3 regions of the Streptomyces sp. GbtcB7 genome follow, and region 3 is predicted to be linked to each of the others. Evidence: riboswitches for the same ligand, from Rfam matches in the RefSeq annotation. Region 3 holds a riboswitch; each other region holds the start of a gene.
The links. Region 3 has a riboswitch for cobalamin ahead of KVT44_RS27955 (CbtB-domain containing protein). Riboswitches for the same ligand answer to the same signal wherever they lie in the genome.

Region 1 (5,905 bases), on a different contig from region 3:
GCCGATGCCGAGGAGGCGGGCGGCGCGCAGGCCGTCGCCGGCCGCGACGACGGCGGCGGCCAGGACGTCCAGCGCGATGGCCGCGCCGACGGTGTTGTGCAGCAGGCCGTGCCCGGCGAGCGCGGTGCGGGCGTTGTCGACGGCGGCGCGGACCTCGCCGCGGGCCAGGTCCGTCTGGGCGACGATCCCGTCGGCGAAGGCGCCCGCCCACGACTCCCCGCACTCCACGCTGGCCTCGCGCACCTCCTCGGCCACCGTCCGCGCCCGGTCGTGGTCGCCGCGCAGGAGGTGCGAGAAGGACAGCGCCACCCGGACCTGGAGCTGGGCGGCCCCGAACCCGTCCTGCCTGATGGGCAGTCGGGGCGTGGCGGACAGCACTTCGATCGCCTCACCCAGCCGGCCGCTCAGGGCCAGCCGGCCCCCGGTGAGGTACGCGGCGGCCACCACGGCCACCGGGTCGGCCTGGGTGTCCGCCGCGTCCGTACAGCGCTCCGCCCAGTCCGCCGCGACCTCCAGGTCGCCCTGGAGCAGCGCCACCGCGCCACGTGCCCACAGGGCGCGGGTGCGGTCGGGTCCGGGCGGCGGGTCGGCGGCGAGCGCGAGGTCCAGACAGTGCTGGGCGTCGCGCAGGGAGCCGCAGTGCCGCCACAGGAAGCCGAGGTCGGCCGCCATCCCCAGGGCGATCCGGCGGTCGGGGTCGGTGAGCGCGCAGTCCATCGCGGCGCGCAGGTTGGCGTGTTCCGTGAGGGTGCGTTCGCACCAGGCGACCTGCCGTCCGGTGTTCCACTCGGTCCATCCCTGGCGGACCAGCCGCCGGAAGTGGTCGCGGTGACGCAGCCGTACGGCGTGTTCCTCGCCGAGGGCGCGCAGCCAGTCGGCGCCGAACTCCCGGACGGTGTCGAGGAGTCGGAAGCGGGCCGGGTCGGTGCGGTGGCGCTGCACGACGGACTGCTCGACGAGCCGGGCGAGCAGTGCGGCGATCCGTCCGGCGGGCAGCGGGCCGCCCGCGCAGATCTCCTCGGCGGCGCCCACGCAGAAGCCGCCCGCGAACACCGAGAGCCGGGCCCACAGCAGCCGCTCCAGCGGTGCGCACAGCTCGTGGCTCCAGCCGATCGCCGTCCGCAGTGTCTGGTGGCGTGACGGTCGGGCACCGTCGCGCGGGGCGCTGAGCAGGTCGAGCCGGGACGGCAGGCGTTCGCCGAGCCGGCCGTGGAGCTGGGCCAGGGAGAGTTCGCAGAGGCGGGCGGCGGCGAGTTCGAGGGCGAGCGGGATGCCGTCGAGGCGGCGGCAGACGGCCTCCACGGTGGGGCGGTTGGTGTCGTCGAGGGTGAACCCGGTGAGGGCGGCGCGGTCGGCGAACAGGGTGACCGCGTCGTCGGCGACCGGCAGCAGGTCCAGGGGCAGTACGAGTTCGCCGGGCAGTCCGAGCGGTTCGCGGCTGGTGACGAGGACACGCAGGCCGGGGAGGGCGGGCAGCAGGGTCTCGACGAGTGCGGCGCAGTCCGCGAGGACGTGTTCGCAGGAGTCGAGCACCAGCAACAGCCGTTTGCCGTCGGCCCATGCGGCGACCACCTCGGTGACGGGGCCGGTGGACTGGTCGGTGAGCCGCAGCGCCTCCACGACGGCGAGGCCGACCAGGCCCGCGGTGTGCAGGGGGGAGAGTTCCACCAGCCAGACGCCGTCGGGGTAGGCCTCCTGGGCCCGGCCCAGGGCGCGCAGGGCGAGCCGGGTCTTGCCGACTCCGCCGACGCCGACGACGCTCAGGAGCCGGTGTATGCCCACCGAGGGGTCCAACTCCGTCTCCAGCCACCGGAGTTCCTCCCGCCGTCCGACGAAGCCGTGCGTCTCGGGCGGCAGATTGCCGGGGCCGCCGCCGGTCGGATGCGTCGGCTCGGTCGTTTTGTCGGACACAGCAACCAGTCTGGACGGATCATGACCGGCTCCGGCGACGGTCCGAGAACTCGGACAGAAGAGCGTCGGCACCTCGACAGTTCCGGGCACCTTTCGACGAGATGCGATCAACTCCCTGTTGGTGAGGGTGCGGCGGTCTTCGTTCGGAGATCGTCGGGTGATGGGCACGAGGGAGCAGGGGCAGCGAGATCGACGAGAACGCCAAGAAGACCAAGGACATCAAGAACAGCGGGATCGGCCGGAGCGGCGGGAACGCCGGATGCTGCTCGCGCCGCTCGTCATCTGTCTGCTGATCGCCGTCCCGGATCTGCTCTTCGACCGGGTACCGCCACTCATCACCCTGCTGCTCATCGGCCCGCTGCTGGCCTGCGCCCGGCTCGATGTCCGGCACACCGTGCTGGTGTGCTGTTGGTCGGCCGTCCTGGGCCTGGCCATGGGGGTCGGCAACGACGCGGTGCCGAGCACCGGCTTCGGCATCCGCTGGGGCGGACTCCTCGTCGGCTGCGCGCTCACCGTGTACGCGGCCCGGCAGCGGGACCGCCTCCGCGACCGGCTGGCGCGGGCCCACGAGGTGGCCCGGGTCACCCAGACGGCGATCCTGCGGCCCATCTCCCGTACCTTCGACGGCACCCGGGTCTGTACCCGGTACCACAGCGTCTCCCACGAATCGGCCGTCGGCGGCGACCTGTACGACGTCGCGGTGACGCCGTACGGCCTGCGGGTCCTCGTCGGCGACGTACGCGGCCACGGCGTCGAGGGGCTCCGGCTGGCCGCCGACACCATCACGGCCTTCCGTGAACTCGCCTACACCTCGCCCGACCTGACGACCCTCACCGCCGAACTCGACGCCCTTCTCACCCCCGAACTGGGCCCCGAGGACTTCGTCACCGCGGTGCTCGCCGAGTTCGCGCCCGGCGAGGTGCGGCTCGTCAACTGCGGCCATCCGCCCCCGCTGCGCTCCGGCCGGCGCATCGAACTCCTCGAACCCCTCGTCCCCACCACGCCGTTGGGCCTCGGTCCCGATCCGCGCCAGTACCGCGTCCGGCTCCAGCCCGGCGACCGGCTGCTCCTCTACACCGACGGCCTCACCGAGGCCCGTGACGCGGAGGGCGCCCACTTCCCCCTCCTCGGCGAGGCGGCGCTCGCCCTGCGCGAGCCGCTCCCCGACGACGCCCTGCGAGTCCTGCACGCCCGCCTGCTCGCCCACACCGGCACCGCCCTCGCCGACGATCTCGCCCTGGTCCTGTGCCAGCCCACGGAGGCAACGATTCCGGCAGCCGTGCCGTGACCGATGCCGTTGATGCGAGACATCTGGCGCCACACCACTCAGTGAAGCAACGCCCGGATCAACTCCTCGGCATCCCCGAGGAGTTGGACCTCATGTGCGCTCATGGTCGGATTGGCGGCCCGCCGCACCCGCGCCTCCGCAAGCCCCTGCCGCGTCACCCGGTCCGCGTTCCCGTCGAGCATCGCGACCAGCGTCTCGCGGGCCAACTCCGCGTAGACCTCACCACCGACGGCGACCTGCGCGAGGATCACGGCGGACATGCCCCAGTCCAGGCCGGGCGGCCCGTCCTCGGCGTTGGACCAGTCGATGACCTTCGGGCCGTCCGGGGTGAGCATCACGTTGTCCGGGTGCAGATCCAGGTGCAGTACGCGGACGCCCGCGTCGCCGGAACCCCGACCGGGCACGGCGTGCAGCGCGCGCAGCAGTCCGGCAAGCACGCCACCACCCTCCCGCGCGCCGATCTCCCCCGCCTCGAACGCCGCCAGCATGGTCGGCCCCGAAAGCCGCTCCATCACCATCTCGGTCCGGCTCGCCGCCCGCACGGCCGGCACCGGATACCCGTGCCCCCGCACGTACTCCATCACCGCCGCCTCGGCCGCCGCGTCCCCCCACCCGTCCCGATCCCGCCGCACCACCCAGCCCCGCTCCCCCTCCACCTCGAAGACATCCGCCGAACGCCCCGAACCGATCAGTCTCCCCGTCCGCATGCCGCCGAACCTATCCACCGTCGCAGCCACTCCTCAGGCGGTTCCTACGGGCCGGTACAGTGAGCAGGTCGTCATCACACCCGTACGCGGAGAAGCCGGTGCAATTCCGGCGCTGACCCGCAACCGTGAACCACCTGCGCGAAGCCGCACGGTGGTGAGCCGGATCGCCTCGTCCGGGACGTGACCGGCTCGTGCCACCGGCAGCCCGTCGGTGGCCGGCACCGTCGAGGGATACGGGGCCGGAGCCGCTCGGGGCCAAGCCTGCGCCCGGTGCTGCCCGGCTCCCGCAGGGAGAGTCATGATTGTTCGCCGCAGCGCCGCGGTACTGGCCGCCACCGTAGTGATCGGCACGGCCCTGGCGCCGGCCGCCGTGGCCGAGGGCGCCTCGCCTTCGCCCGCCCCGGCGATACCCTCCGGCCTCTACGGCACCTCCGACCCCACGTACGACGGCGTCTGGCGGCAGTCCCTCGCACTGCTCGCCCAGCACACCGTCGGTGTGAAGCCCGCGGCGAAGGCCGTCGACTGGCTGGCCGGGCAGCAGTGCGCGAACGGGGCGTTCGCGGCGTACCGCGCCGACGCGTCGGCGAAGTGCGACGCCAAGACGATGGTCGACACCAACAGCACCTCGGCGGCCGTGCAGGCCCTCGCCGCGCTCGGCGGCCACGGCGGCGAGACGGGCAAGGCCGTCGCATGGCTGAAGTCCGTGCAGAACAAGGACGGCGGCTGGGGCTACACGGCGGGCGGCGCGAGCGACGCGAACTCCACGTCCGTGGTGATCGGGGCGCTGGCGGCGGTGGGCACGAAGCCGGCGGACGTCTCCAAGGACGGCAAGTCGCCGTACGACGCCCTCGTGAAGCTGTCGATCCCGTGCGGCGGGGCCGACGGGGGCGCGTTCGCCTACCAGCCGGACAAGAAGGGCAAGCTCGCGGCCAACGCGGACGCGACGGCGGCGGCCGTGGTCGGAGCCCTGGGCAAGGGCCTCGCCGGTGCGCCCCTGAAGCCCGTGGCCGACCCCCTCTCCTGCGGGACCGCCGACAGCGCCGAGCGGGCGGCCCAGAACGGTGCCGCGTACCTCGTCAAGGCACTCGCCAAGGACCAGCACCTCACGTCGGTGATGCCCGGCGCCAAGAACCAGCCCGACTACGGCAACACGGCGGACGCGGTCGTCGCGCTCGCGACCGCCGGACACGGCGACAAGGCGGCCGACGCGATGCGCTGGCTGGAGACCCACTCCGCGCAGTGGGCCGAGCAGTCCGGACCCGCCGCGTACGCGCAGCTCGTCCTCGCCGCCGACGCGGCGACGTTCGACCCGCGCGACTTCGGCGGCCAGGACCTCGTCAAGCAGCTCGACGCCACCGGCCCCGCGCCCGCGTCCCTCCCGACCGAGCCCACGGCCTCCGCGTCCGCCGCGGAAGCCGCGAAGAAGCAGGACGACAGCGGCGTCAGCGTCTGGTGGATCATCGGCGTCGGTCTCGTCGGGGGTATCGGCATCGGCTTCCTGATCAGCGCCCGCAACAAGAAGCAGCAGCCGTGAGCCGCCGTCGGACGTGCGCGCTGGTCCTGTCCCTGCTCCTGCTCGTACTCGGCGGCGCGGGACAGGCCCGGGCCGTCGGCTACCGCTACTGGTCGTTCTGGGACCTGACCGGCGGGAAGTGGAATTACGCGACGCAGGGCCCGTCGACCGCGCGACCGTCCGACGGCGATGTACAGGGCTTCCGATTCGCGGTGAGCGCGGACTCGCAGGACGCCTCCAAGCCGCGCGGCCACGCCGACTTCGCGTCCATCTGCGCGAAGACGCCCGCCCAGGCGGGCCACAAGCGGGTGGCCCTCGTCATCGACTCCGGCACGACCGCGGACGCCCCGGGCGGTGAGACGCCGCCCGCACCGCGGACGGTCTGCGCCCGCGTCCCCGCCGACGCGACCACGGCCGAGGCCCTCGCGACGGTCGCCAAGCCTCTCCGCTACGACACCAACGCCCTCCTGTGCGCCATCGCGGGCT
Region 2 (5,905 bases), on a different contig from region 3:
CAGAAGCCTGGGTAAATGGAACACATCACGCTCCTCCTCGGAATCGTGATCGTCACCGCTCTCGTGTTCGATTTCACGAACGGTTTCCACGACACTGCCAACGCGATGGCGACCACCATCTCGACCGGCGCTCTGAAGCCCAAGACGGCGGTGGCCATGTCCGCCGTGCTGAACCTCGTCGGCGCGTTCCTCTCCGTGGAGGTCGCCAAGACGATCTCCGGCGGGATCATCAACGAAGAGGGCATACGCGTCCAAGTGATCTTCGCGGCGCTCGTCGGCGCCATCCTCTGGAATCTGCTGACCTGGCTTCTGGGTCTGCCCTCCAGTTCCTCCCACGCACTGTTCGGCGGCCTGATCGGCGCCGCGGTCATGTCGGCCGGCTGGTCGTCGGTGAACGGCTCGACCGTCGTCACCAAGGTGCTGATCCCCGCGGTCGCCGCGCCCATCGTGGCCGGACTCGCCGCGATGCTGGCCACCCGGCTGACGTACCGGATCGGCAACCGCGCCGACGAGAAGGCGACCGCCAAGGGCTACCGCGCCGGCCAGATCGCCTCCGCCGGCCTGGTCTCCCTGGCGCACGGCACGAACGACGCCCAGAAGACGATGGGCATCATCACTCTCGCCCTGGTCACCGGCGGCGTCATCGCCCCGGGCTCGAACCCCCCGCTGTGGGTCATCGTCTCGGCCGGTACGGCCATCGCGCTCGGCACGTACCTGGGCGGCTGGCGCATCATCCGCACCATGGGCAAGGGCCTCACGGACCTCGCGCCGCCGCAGGGCTTCGCCGCCCAGACCAGCGCCGCGACGGCCATCCTGGCCTCCTCGCACATCGGCTTCTCCCTCTCCACCACCCAGGTGTGCTCCGGCGCCGTGATGGGCTCGGGCATCGGCCGCAAGGGCGGCGTGGTCCGCTGGTCGACCGCGACGCGGATGTTCGTCGCCTGGGGCCTGACCCTGCCGGCCGCCGGTCTGGCCGGCGCCTCCGCCGAGTTCCTGACCAAGCAGGGCACCTGGGGCATCGTCCTCACCGGCGCGCTGCTCGTCGCCGGCGCCGGCACCATCTGGAAGCTCTCCCGCCGTCAGCCGGTCACCGTCGACAACGTCAACGACGTCGACGCCGAACCCGCGGGCGTCGTCACCGCAGCGATCGCCGCCGTCACCCCGCCGCCCGCGGGCCCCGTCACCGGCGACCTGTCCGGCGACCTGAAGACCACCATCCCGTCCCCGGACGCGGAGCCCACCCGCCCGGCCACGGTGTAAGGACAGAACAGCATGCACATCGACTGGGCAGCCCTCGGCTCCGTCTTCGGAGTCAGCCTCGTGACCACCGTCGGCCTCGTCGGCCTCTTCACCCTCGGCATCGTCGGCCTCTCCAAGCGCGAGTCCGCGTCCGCCCAGGGCGGCTCCGCGACCCTCGCGGTCACCGGCGCGTACGTCTGCTTCGCGGCGTGCGCCGCGGCGGTGGCGTACGGCATCTTCCTGATCGTCGGCAAGTAACCCAAAACGGGCACCACTTCGCGTGGGGTGCGGGACGGATCACCGTCCCGCACCCCACCTGTATGTGGGCCTTCGCACACTCTCCCCGCGCAGGTCAACAGCAAGTTGACGGGTCTTCCAACCCGTGGTGGACTGCCGGAGCCAAGTACGGCGACAGAAGAGGAAGCCGGTGTGAATCCGGCGCGGTCCCGCCACTGTGACCGGGGAAGGAACTCCCCGGGAGCCAGGAACTCTCCCCGCCGGTCTCGTCGAACCAGGGCGCGGACACCCTGAGTGAGGACATAACGCCATGCGCGGCTGCCCAAGTGCCCTGCGAGCGACGGTTCCACCCGACCTGACGGTCGGCTGACCCCGTGCGTGCCGATCGCGTCTTCGCGTACGGCGCCGCCGCCGGACTCCTCGGTGACCTGTTGCTCGGCGATCCCCGCCGGGGGCATCCGGTCGCCGTGTTCGGGCGGAGCGCGGCAGCCGTGGAGCGGGTGCTGTGGCGGGACCACCGCGGGTGGGGCGCGCTGCACACCGCCGTGTGTGTGGGAGGTGCCGCCGGACTCGCCGCCGTCGCTTCCCGTGCCGTACGCCCCTCACGTGCCGCGTCCCTCGCGCTGACGGCCGCCGCCACCTGGGCCGTCGTCGGGGGCACCACGCTCGGGCGGGAGGCCCGGGCGATCGGTGACGCCCTCGCGGACGGGGAGATCGAGACGGCCCGGGAGCGGCTGCCGCATCTGTGCGGGCGCGATCCCCAGGCCCTCGGCGCCGACGGCATCGCGCGCGCCGTCGTCGAGTCCGTCGCCGAGAACACCTCCGACGCCGTGGTGGGCGCCCTGGTGTGGGGTGCCGTGGCCGGAGTCCCGGGGCTCGTGGGCTTTCGGGCCGTCAACACCCTTGACGCCATGGTCGGTCACAGGTCGCCCAGGTACCGGCGGTACGGGTGGGCCTCGGCTCGGCTCGACGACGTCGCCGGGTGGCCGGGGGCTCGTCTCACGGCCGTGCTCGCCGCCCTCGCGGGTGACAGTCCCCGAGGGGCCGTACAAGCCTGGCGCGCCGACGCCGTCAAGCATCCGAGTCCCAACGCCGGGCCCGTGGAGGCCTCGTTCGCGGGGGCGCTCGGGGTGCGCCTGGGCGGCACCCTCTCCTACGGCGGGCGCGTCGAGCACCGGCCCGAACTCAACGGCGCCGGGCGCGCCGTGCACGTCGACGACATCGAGCGGGCCGTACGCCTGTCACGGCGTGTCGGCTGGCTCGCCCTCGGCGTGAGCGCCGGCGGGCGGCTGCTCGTACAGAGGCTTCTCAGGAAGGGGCGTACGTCATGAGCGGCGGGCTGCTCGTCGCCGGAACCACCTCCGACGCGGGCAAGAGCGTCGTGACCGCCGGGATCTGCCGGTGGCTGGTGCGCCACGGCGTCAAGGTCGCGCCCTTCAAGGCGCAGAACATGTCCCTGAACTCGTTCGTGACGCGCGAGGGCGCCGAGATCGGGCGCGCGCAGGCCATGCAGGCGCAGGCCGCCCGGGTGGAGCCGACCGCGCTCATGAACCCCGTGCTGCTCAAGCCGGGCAGCGACCGGAGCAGTCAGGTCGTCCTCATGGGCAGGCCCGTGGGCGAGATGACCGCGCGCGGGTTCTTCGGGGGGTCTGGGGGGTCGTCCCCCGGGGAAAGGCTGCACGGGGGGCGGCAGGAAGCCCTCCTCACCACCGTGCTGGACTGTCTCGCCGAGTTGCGGGGCACGTATGACGCGGTGATCTGTGAGGGGGCCGGCAGTCCTGCCGAGATCAATCTGCGGCGGACCGACATCGTGAACATGGGGATCGCGCGCAATGCGCGGCTGCCCGTGCTCGTCGTCGGCGACATCGACCGCGGGGGTGTGTTCGCCTCGTTCTTCGGGACGGTCGCGCTGCTGTCGCGGGAGGACCAGGAGTTCGTCGCCGGGTTCCTCGTCAACAAGTTCAGGGGGGACGTCTCCCTGCTGGAGCCGGGGCTCGACATGCTCCACGGCCTCACCGGGCGGCGTACGTACGGCGTCCTGCCGTTCCGGCACGGCCTCGGCATCGACGAGGAGGACGGGCTGCGGGTGTCGTTGCGGGGAGCGGTCCGGGAGTCCCAGGTGACCTCCCCCGTCGGCGAGGACGTACTGCGCGTCGCCGTCTGCGCGATCCCGCTGATGTCCAACTTCACGGACGTGGACGCGCTGGCCGCCGAGCCGGGCGTCGTCGTGCGGTTCGTGGACCGGGCCGAGGAGCTGGCCGACGCCGACCTCGTCGTCGTCCCCGGGACCCGGGGGACGGTGAAGGCGCTGGAGTGGCTGCGCGAGCGCGGACTCGCGGACGCCATCCTGCGCAGAGCCGCCGAGGGGCGGCCCGTGCTGGGCATCTGCGGCGGTTTCCAGGTCCTCGGCGAGCACATCGAGGACGAGGTCGAGTCGCGCGCCGGCCAGGTCGACGGGCTCGGACTCCTGCCGGTCCGTGTGCGGTTCGCACGCGAGAAGACCCTGACCCGGCCCGTCGGGGAGGCGCTCGGCGAGCACGTCGAGGGCTACGAGATCCATCACGGCGTCGCCGATGTGACGGGCGGTGAACCGTTCCTGGACGGCTGCCGGGTCGGCGCCGTCTGGGGCACGCACTGGCACGGCTCGCTGGAGTCGGACGGCTTCCGGCGCGCCTTCCTGCGCGAGGTGGCGGCCGCCGCGGGCCGTCGTTTCGTGCCGGCCGCCGACACGTCGTTCGCGGCGCTGCGCGAGGAGCAGCTCGACCGGCTCGGCGATCTGATCGAGGAACACGCGGACACGGACGCGCTGTGGCGGCTCATCGAGTCGGGCGCGCCGCAAGGACTGCCTTTCATTCCACCGGGAGCGCCCGCATGAGCACAGTGTTGTTGTTGTCGACCGCCGACACCGATCTGCTGGCGGCGCGTGCCTCCGGCGCCCCGTACCGGATCGGCAACCCCACCCGGGTGGAGGTCGAGGGCGAACTGCCGTCCCTCGTCGAGGGCGCGGACATCGCCGTCGTACGACTCCTGGGCGGCAAGCGTGCCTGGGAGGAGGGCCTGCGGAAGCTGAAGGCCTCGGGCATCCCCACCGTGCTGCTCGGCGGGGAGTCCGTACCCGACGCCGAACTGATGGCGGAGTCGTCGGTGCCCGCCGGTGTCGTCGCCGAGGCGCTGCGCTATCTGGTCGAGGGCGGCCCGGACAACCTCACCGAACTGGCCCGGTTCCTCTCCGACACCGTGCTGCTGACGGGTGAGGGCTTCGAGGAGCCGCGGAAGATGCCGGAGTACGGCGTCCACGGCGAGCGCGCGTTCGTCGAGGGCCGGCCGACCGTCGGCGTGCTCTTCTACCGGGCCCACCAGCTGTCCGGCAACACCGCGTTCGTGGACACGCTGTGCGACGCGATCGAGGCGCGCGGAGCCAACGCGCTCGCCGTGTACTGCGGTTCGCTGCGCGGCGCGGACGCGGGCCTGTACGAGATCCTCGGCACGGCGGACACGCTGGTCGCCACCGTGCTCGCGGCGGGCGGCACGCACGCCTCGGAGGCATCCGCGGGCGGGGACGAGGAGGCCTGGGACATCGGCGCGCTCGCCGACCTGAACGTCCCCGTGCTGCAAGGGCTCTGCCTGACCTCGTCCAGGAGTGCCTGGGACGCGTCGGACGCCGCCCTCTCCCCCATGGACGCGGCGATGCAGGTCGCGATCCCCGAGTTCGACGGCCGTCTGATCACCGTCCCCTTCTCCTTCAAGGAGCAGGGGCCCGACGAGGTGCCGGTCTACGTCGCCGACCCCGAGCGGGCCGCCCGCGTCGCCGGAATCGCCGTACGGCACGCCCGGCTGAAGCACAAGCCGAACGCGGACAAGAAGCTCGCGCTCGTCTTCACCGCCTATCCGACCAAGCACTCCCGCGTCGGCAACGCGGTCGGCCTCGACACGCCCGCCTCGGCGGTACGGGTGCTCGACGCGCTGCGGGACGCCGGGTACGTCGTCGAGGGACACCCCGACAACGGCGACGAGTTGATCCACCGGCTCATCAACGCCGGTGGCCACGACGTCGAGTGGCTCACGGAGGAGCAGCTGGCCGCCGCGCCCGCACGGGTGCCGCTGGCCGACTACCGGGCCTGGTTCGACAAGCTGGACCCGGAACTCAAGCGAGGCATGCTGGACGCGTGGGGCGAGCCGCCAGGCTCCCTCTACGTCGACGGCGACGACATCGTGCTCGCGTCCCTGCAGTTCGGGAACGTCGTCGTGATGATCCAGCCGCCGCGCGGCTTCGGCGAGAACCCGATCGCGATCTACCACGACCCGGACATGCCGCCGTCGCACCACTACATGGCCGCGTACCGCTGGCTCGAAAACAGCTTCGGCGCCGACGCCGTCGTGCACATGGGCAAGCACGGCACGATGGAGTGGCTGCCGGGCAAGGGCCTCG
Region 3 (5,905 bases):
CGTCAACAAGCCCACCACCATGCCTTGGGGCAACCGTTCACTGCTGTTCCGCGACCCCGACGGCAACCTCGTCAACTTCTTCACCCCGGTCAGCCCCGACGCCGTCAAGAAGTTCGCTTCCTGACGGCGCCGAGGCGGGGCTGTCAGGTTGGGCTATGCCACGAAGGTGACCCCTCGCGCCGTGGTCATGAGCGGCGTGCGCGGCGGGACGCGTACACCGCCCCGGCACCGAGGGCGACCACCAGGGCCGCGCCGCCCGCGAGGGTGCCGACCGGTGCGCTCGCACCCGTCTCCGCCAGCGGCGGCCCGCTGTCGCTGGGCGACGGCTCGGGGGTGGCGGGCGGCGTCGACGCCAGCGGGGGCACGTCCGGCGTGGTGGGAGGCGTGGTGGAGGGCTTGGGGCTGGTCGGAGGCGGGGTCGTCTCCTCGGCGGGAGGCTGTCCGCCCGCGGGAGTCGTGGGCGTGACCGGGGTGGCGGGAGTGGTCGGGGTCGGCTCCGACGGCGTCGGGGTGGGCGAGTCCGACGGGCCGGGGGTGCACGGCTGTTCGCCCCCGTTCCACGCCGCTATGAGGTGGTAGGGGGTGACGACGTTGTCGGGCTCGTAGGGCACGGGGCCGTGCCCCTCCCCCGTCTTCCCGTCGTAGGTGATGTCATCGCCGTACAGGTCGATCTGGCCGTAGCAGTCCGGCGTCTTCACGGTGAGTTTCTGCCAGGTCCGCTTCGCGTCGTCCGTACCGGCGACGTCGTCGGCGGTGAGGTAGACCGTGGCCTTGTCGACCAGGCTCTGGTGTCCGGAGACGTACCAGTTCGGCCCCTCGGTGGTGTATTCGGCGAGGGACACGGGGTACTTGCAGCCCTCCCCGACCGTCTGGCCCGGAGCCAGCCGGACCTGGACGCTCCCGGGAACGGTGTCCCAGAGATGGAACCCGCCCTGCGAGGTCCAGTCGGCGCCCACGACGTTTCCGTCGGCGCCGACGATGCGGTACTGGACCGTGGCGGACTCGCACGCCCCGGTGGTCGTGGCACTGGCCACCCCCGCACCGAGCAGGGGCACGGCGGTGGTGGCGAATGCGGTTGCGGCGAGCACAGCCAGAGTTCTGGAGTGTTGCGAACGCGACAAGATGAGCCTCTGTGAAATCGAGAGTGTGGGAGGTGATGGCGCGCGAGTGACCGAAGCGGACGGCAGAACTGGATGACCCGACGCAGGAACCGGCGGCAGGCATGCCACCCAAGCCACTCGTGTCGCTTCGCTCACTTCAGACGCGGCGAAGCGAGCTGGATTCTTCCAACTTTTAACAACTCCCGTCAATCCTTCACGGGTTGGCCACTTCCTCCACGGAACACACCCCGGCGGTAGGGGACTTACGACACGAGAAGGCCCCCGGATGGTTCCGGGGGCCCTCACTCGTGTGGCGGTTCGTGTCAGCTGGGGACGGCGACCCGTCCGCTCGCGGCGGCCGTCACCGGCTTGGGATTCAGCAACCGCTCGGCCAACTCGCCGAAGACCAGGCCGAATCCGCCCCACAGGACGGTCTGGATGGCCAGTGCGGAAAGACGGAACCGCCACAGCAGGGTGGCCGGGAAGTCCTTCGGCACCTCGTTGATGACCGGCAGGAACGCGTACGCCAGACCGATCACGACGGCGAAGGCGGCCACCGCGCCAACGGTGGCGTACCAGGTGCCGATCCTGGGTGCCAGACGCTTGCCCAGGATGGTGGCGGCGATCGCGAGGAGCACGCTGAGCACCATCATCAGGAAGTACAGGGTGGTCCGCTTGCCGATGGTGTCGGCGTTGCCGACCGACGGCGGGTTGGCCGGGTACTTCAGGAACGGCACCACGTACACGGCCAGCAACGCGCAGCCGGACAGCAGCAGTGCGGTCGCCCGCGGGCTGAAGCGGCCGACGCGGCCGAGCGCGAAGGAGAAGGCGAGCGCGGCGATGCCGCCGAAGGCGACGCCGTAGACCAGGACGCCGGTGGCGAGACCGGCGGTGGACTGCAGAGAGCGGGAGACGATCTCCATCTCGTGCTCGTGGGAGTGGGCCTCCTCGAAGCTGATCGCGCTGTCGACGTTCGGCTCACCGAGGAAGTAGGCGGCAACCAGGGCGAGCAGGCCGGCACCGAGGCCGGCCAGCATGCCCCGCACGAGCAGATTTCTTACCGTTGCGGAGTTCATGGCAGTGCTGGGGTTCCCCTCGGTCAGTGGCAGGGGAAGCCCAGAAGGTGGCGGGCGTCGTGGACCCACTCGTGGACGTCCGAGCCGGAGACGACGGAGGTGGCGCCCTGTTCGGCACCGACGAAGTACAGCAGGACGAGCATCAGGATGCCGAAGAAGACCGCCCACGGAGCTATCGCCTTGAGCGGCAGCTTGGCGGGGACGACGGGGGTGGTGGTTGTCGGCTGGGCGACGGTCTGCGCCATGGCAGGGCCTCCTCGGGAGTTCGCGTCCCATCTCGGTGGTGCACTGGACGACGGCTACGGGTCTGACTCACGCGAGGCCCCAGCGTGCTGGAGCCTCTCGTTCACAGTGGCGCGACCGTGCCGGTTTCCCACCGGCTTCCGTCTTGCCGTCATCGATATCGCACCGACCGTACCGCGTGTCGGGTGCGGGGCCAAGACCGCCCCACCTGGCGTGATCTTCCTCTCGCACCAGGTGGCCGGTCCCCGGTGAACAGCGGGTCAGCAGTGGCGGAACCCAGCTGAGTTCGGAGCCCCGGCCTCGCTCTCAGACCGAGGGGGACCGGTCCGCGTCCTGGGACTCGGGCGTGTCCGTCGTACGACCGAGCTTCTGTGCCTCCTCCAGCGTGCGAGCCCCGCGGAGGGGGGAGAACGTGAGCCAGAAGGAGACGACGAGGTAGGAGACCCCGACGGCCCACAGGGCCCTGCCGGGTGACAGGACGTCGGCCAGGGCACCGCCGACGACGGCTCCCAGAGGCAGCGTCCCCAGGGCGACAAGGCGATAGCTCGCGGTCACCGCGCCGATCTGGTGCTCCGGCGGAATGGCCTGCCGCAGGCTGACGGCGAACACGTTGAACAGGGCGACACCGAAGCCGTTCACCATCATGGCGACCGACGCGAGCACGGCGACGTACCCGCCGACCTGGCTGACGGCGGGTACGAGCAGCAGACCCACCGCGGCCAGTACCGCACCCAGCGCCAGCACACCGCCGACGGCCCAGCGTCGGGTGAGCCGGGTGGCGCAGAGCGAACCGATCAGGGCCCCCACACTGCCGATGCCGGTGATCACGCCCACGGTGGTGCCGCTCATGTCGAGGTCACGGACGGCGAACACCAGGAAGACGGTCAGAAAGGCCTTCTCGTGCAGGTTCGACAGGCCCGCCTGAACGCACAGGTCCCGGATCGGGCGCAGGGACCACGTGTAGCGCAGCCCGGAGCCGATCGCCCTCAGCGCCGACTCACGAGGCTGTTCGGGGGCCTTGACGCCCCGCAGCAGCAGACCGCTCACGGCGGCACCGGCGGAGCACGCGGCGGCCACCGTCAGGGTCGGCGACACCCCCAACTGGCCGACGAGGAAGCCGGCCGCGGCCGGACCGGCGAGGGTGCTGACCGAATACGTCGCCTGGTGCAGGCCGTTGGCCGCGGCGATGGAGTTCAGCGGCAGGAGCCTGGGCAGCGTGGACTGGTAGGCGACTTCGTAGAAGACGGTGGCGACACCGATCACGGCGGCGGCGACGACAAGTTGGCCGAAGTTCAGCCCGTCGGCCGCCTGGAACGCGGCGAGCACCGCAAGCGCCGCGCCATGGGCGACACTCGCGGTGACGAGGGTGCGCCGCGGCGGATACCGGTCGACCATGACACCGGCGATCAGCGAGAGCACCACGACGGGGACGAACTGCACCGCCGAGACGAGTCCCACGCCCGTGCCGTCGGCATGGAGGTAGGTGACCGCGATCAAGGGTAGGAGAAAACTGGTCAGCTGTCCGCCGAAATGCGCCGAGGTTTCTCCGAGCCAGATGTTGCGGAAGTCTTTGTTGTCCGCGATCAGGATTCGAATATCCTTGTCGAATATGGCCACCGCAACCCCCGGTCAAGTCTTCATGAAAAAAATCACGGCAACGCTAGCATGGCGCACCATGGTCCGCTAGCGTGCGGGTGGATGTCGTTGTTGCACCCCATTCACGGTAACAGGAGTCGCGGAATGTACGACCATTCAGGACTTATCGCCGAGGAAGTCGAACTGCTCCCGTCCGAGGAAGATGTCCGGCTTTATTCGGAGCGTGGCTGGTATTTGTCCGAGAAGCTGCTCACCGACGCCGAAGTGGACGCCCTGACCGACGCGAGCGAGCGCTACTACGCTGGTCAGCACGATCGGGAACTTCCGACACGGCCGGACCGACTGGCCGACTGGACCCCCGCCGACGGAGATGTCCAACGCAACAACGACTACATCCACTACCAGGACGAAACGATGAGGAAAATCCTAAGGAAACCCATCGTCGGGGCGGTGGCCGCCCGCTTGGCACAGACGCCTTCAATACGCGTCTTCCAGGCCACCCTGATCTACAAGCCGCCCATCGCCGAGGAGAAGTCGAACATTGTCTCCTGGCACTTCGACAAGTATTTCTGGCCCACCTGCTCTTCGGACGAAATGCTCACCGCCTTCATTCCGTTCCACGACTGCACCGAGGAGTCGGGCACGATCACCATGGTGAACGGAAGCCACCGCTGGCGGCATCGGCATGGCGCCGCCCGGCCGGTCGGTGATCCTCGGGATGTGGGACGCGACTATCTCCTGAACGGTGACGCGGAGCGAAACGGCGCCGTGGTCGAGAAGGTTCCGGTGCACATTCCCAAGGGACACATGACTTTCCACCACTGCCTCCTCTACCACGGCAGCGGCGCCAACCGCAGTCCGCGGCCGCGCCGGGCCATCTCGTTCCATCTCCAGGACGGGACGAACGCCTACCGCGACCACACCTTGTCCGACGGCCGGCAGGAGCCCTACAAACACGACTTCCTGGTCCGCAGGACTCCCGCCGGTCAACCGGACTACTCCGACCCGGAGTTCTGCCCGGTGCTGTGGCCCGTCCGCGAACCCGACGGCCCGGAGGCCTCCCTCACAGGGGAGTGACGCGGGTCAGGTCCCATTCCTCCTCGCTCATGCCGGCGCCCGCCTCCGCACGGACCGCGTCGGCGAGAGCCTGGTCCGCCACCGTGTCCCGTCGCAGTCCGGCGGGCGCGGTGGCCGGCAGGGGAACGACGGCCGCCCACAGGGGGTGCAGCGAGGCCCCCCGGTGAACCTTCGCCTTCAGGGCGGAGGGCCCGAGGTGGAGCGTGGTCATCGCGTTGCGCTCCATGTGGTGGAGCGGTTCGTAGTACACGGCGTTGAAGTACTCGTAGGCGTTGCGCGTCCGCTCGTAGTCGAAGCCGGCCACCCGGGCGTAGAAGGTGTCCCGCCAGGCGAAGCACAGGCTGGCGCCGACCAGTTCCCCCTTCTCGTCGACGCAGCGGAACACGGTGCTCAGGTCGTCCAGGCAGTTCGCCTGGACCGTGAGGAACGTGTGGATCTCCGCGAGGTCGAGGGAGGCGTTGTACCGGTCCATGGTCTGGCCGACCAGTGGCGCGAACTCGTCGACGCACGCGGACAGCGGGGCCGTCTCCACATGCAGCCCGGAGTCCGTGAAGCGCCGGATCTCGTACTCGCGCTTGCGGACGTTGCGGCCGAGCAGCTCACGGTAGGACTCGAAGGTGCCGCCGTCGTTGTGCACCACGGCCTCGGCGGCTCGCAGCTGCGCCCGCACCCCGAACCGGCCCGCGAGCAGCCGCAGACTGTCGGTGGTGAGGAAGTCGAAGAGCAGCGCGTCGCAGCCCAGCGCCGCGGCCCTCTCGGCGGCACCGGCGACCAGAGCGTCGAGTGCCTCCTCTGCCGTTCCGGGGTCCTTCG

Region 1: another riboswitch for cobalamin. It lies ahead of KVT44_RS02035 (prenyltransferase/squalene oxidase repeat-containing protein); the one in region 3 lies ahead of KVT44_RS27955 (CbtB-domain containing protein).
Region 2: another riboswitch for cobalamin. It lies ahead of KVT44_RS35845 (cobalamin biosynthesis protein); the one in region 3 lies ahead of KVT44_RS27955 (CbtB-domain containing protein).

Annotation. Positions count from the first base shown of each region.
Region 1 is NZ_JAGXJM010000001.1:453,318-459,222, reverse strand. Features, by position in the region: gene KVT44_RS02050 (hypothetical protein) at 1-1,911, opposite strand, end outside; gene KVT44_RS02045 (PP2C family protein-serine/threonine phosphatase) at 2,171-3,199, shown strand; gene KVT44_RS02040 (phosphotransferase family protein) at 3,238-3,906, opposite strand; cobalamin riboswitch at 3,955-4,093, shown strand; gene KVT44_RS02035 (prenyltransferase/squalene oxidase repeat-containing protein) at 4,205-5,440, shown strand; gene KVT44_RS02030 (SCO2322 family protein) at 5,437-5,905, shown strand, end outside.
Region 2 is NZ_JAGXJM010000026.1:115,852-121,756, reverse strand. Features, by position in the region: gene KVT44_RS35855 (inorganic phosphate transporter) at 16-1,260, shown strand; gene KVT44_RS35850 (hypothetical protein) at 1,273-1,497, shown strand; cobalamin riboswitch at 1,609-1,751, shown strand; gene KVT44_RS35845 (cobalamin biosynthesis protein) at 1,851-2,807, shown strand; gene KVT44_RS35840 (cobyric acid synthase) at 2,804-4,351, shown strand; gene cobN (cobaltochelatase subunit CobN) at 4,348-5,905, shown strand, end outside.
Region 3 is NZ_JAGXJM010000018.1:104,827-110,731, reverse strand. Features, by position in the region: gene KVT44_RS27970 (VOC family protein) at 1-124, shown strand, start outside; gene KVT44_RS27965 (hypothetical protein) at 186-1,088, opposite strand; gene KVT44_RS27960 (CbtA family protein) at 1,424-2,176, opposite strand; gene KVT44_RS27955 (CbtB-domain containing protein) at 2,200-2,421, opposite strand; cobalamin riboswitch at 2,456-2,604, opposite strand; gene KVT44_RS27950 (MFS transporter) at 2,726-4,036, opposite strand; gene KVT44_RS27945 (phytanoyl-CoA dioxygenase family protein) at 4,160-5,092, shown strand; gene KVT44_RS27940 (GNAT family N-acetyltransferase) at 5,079-5,905, opposite strand, start outside.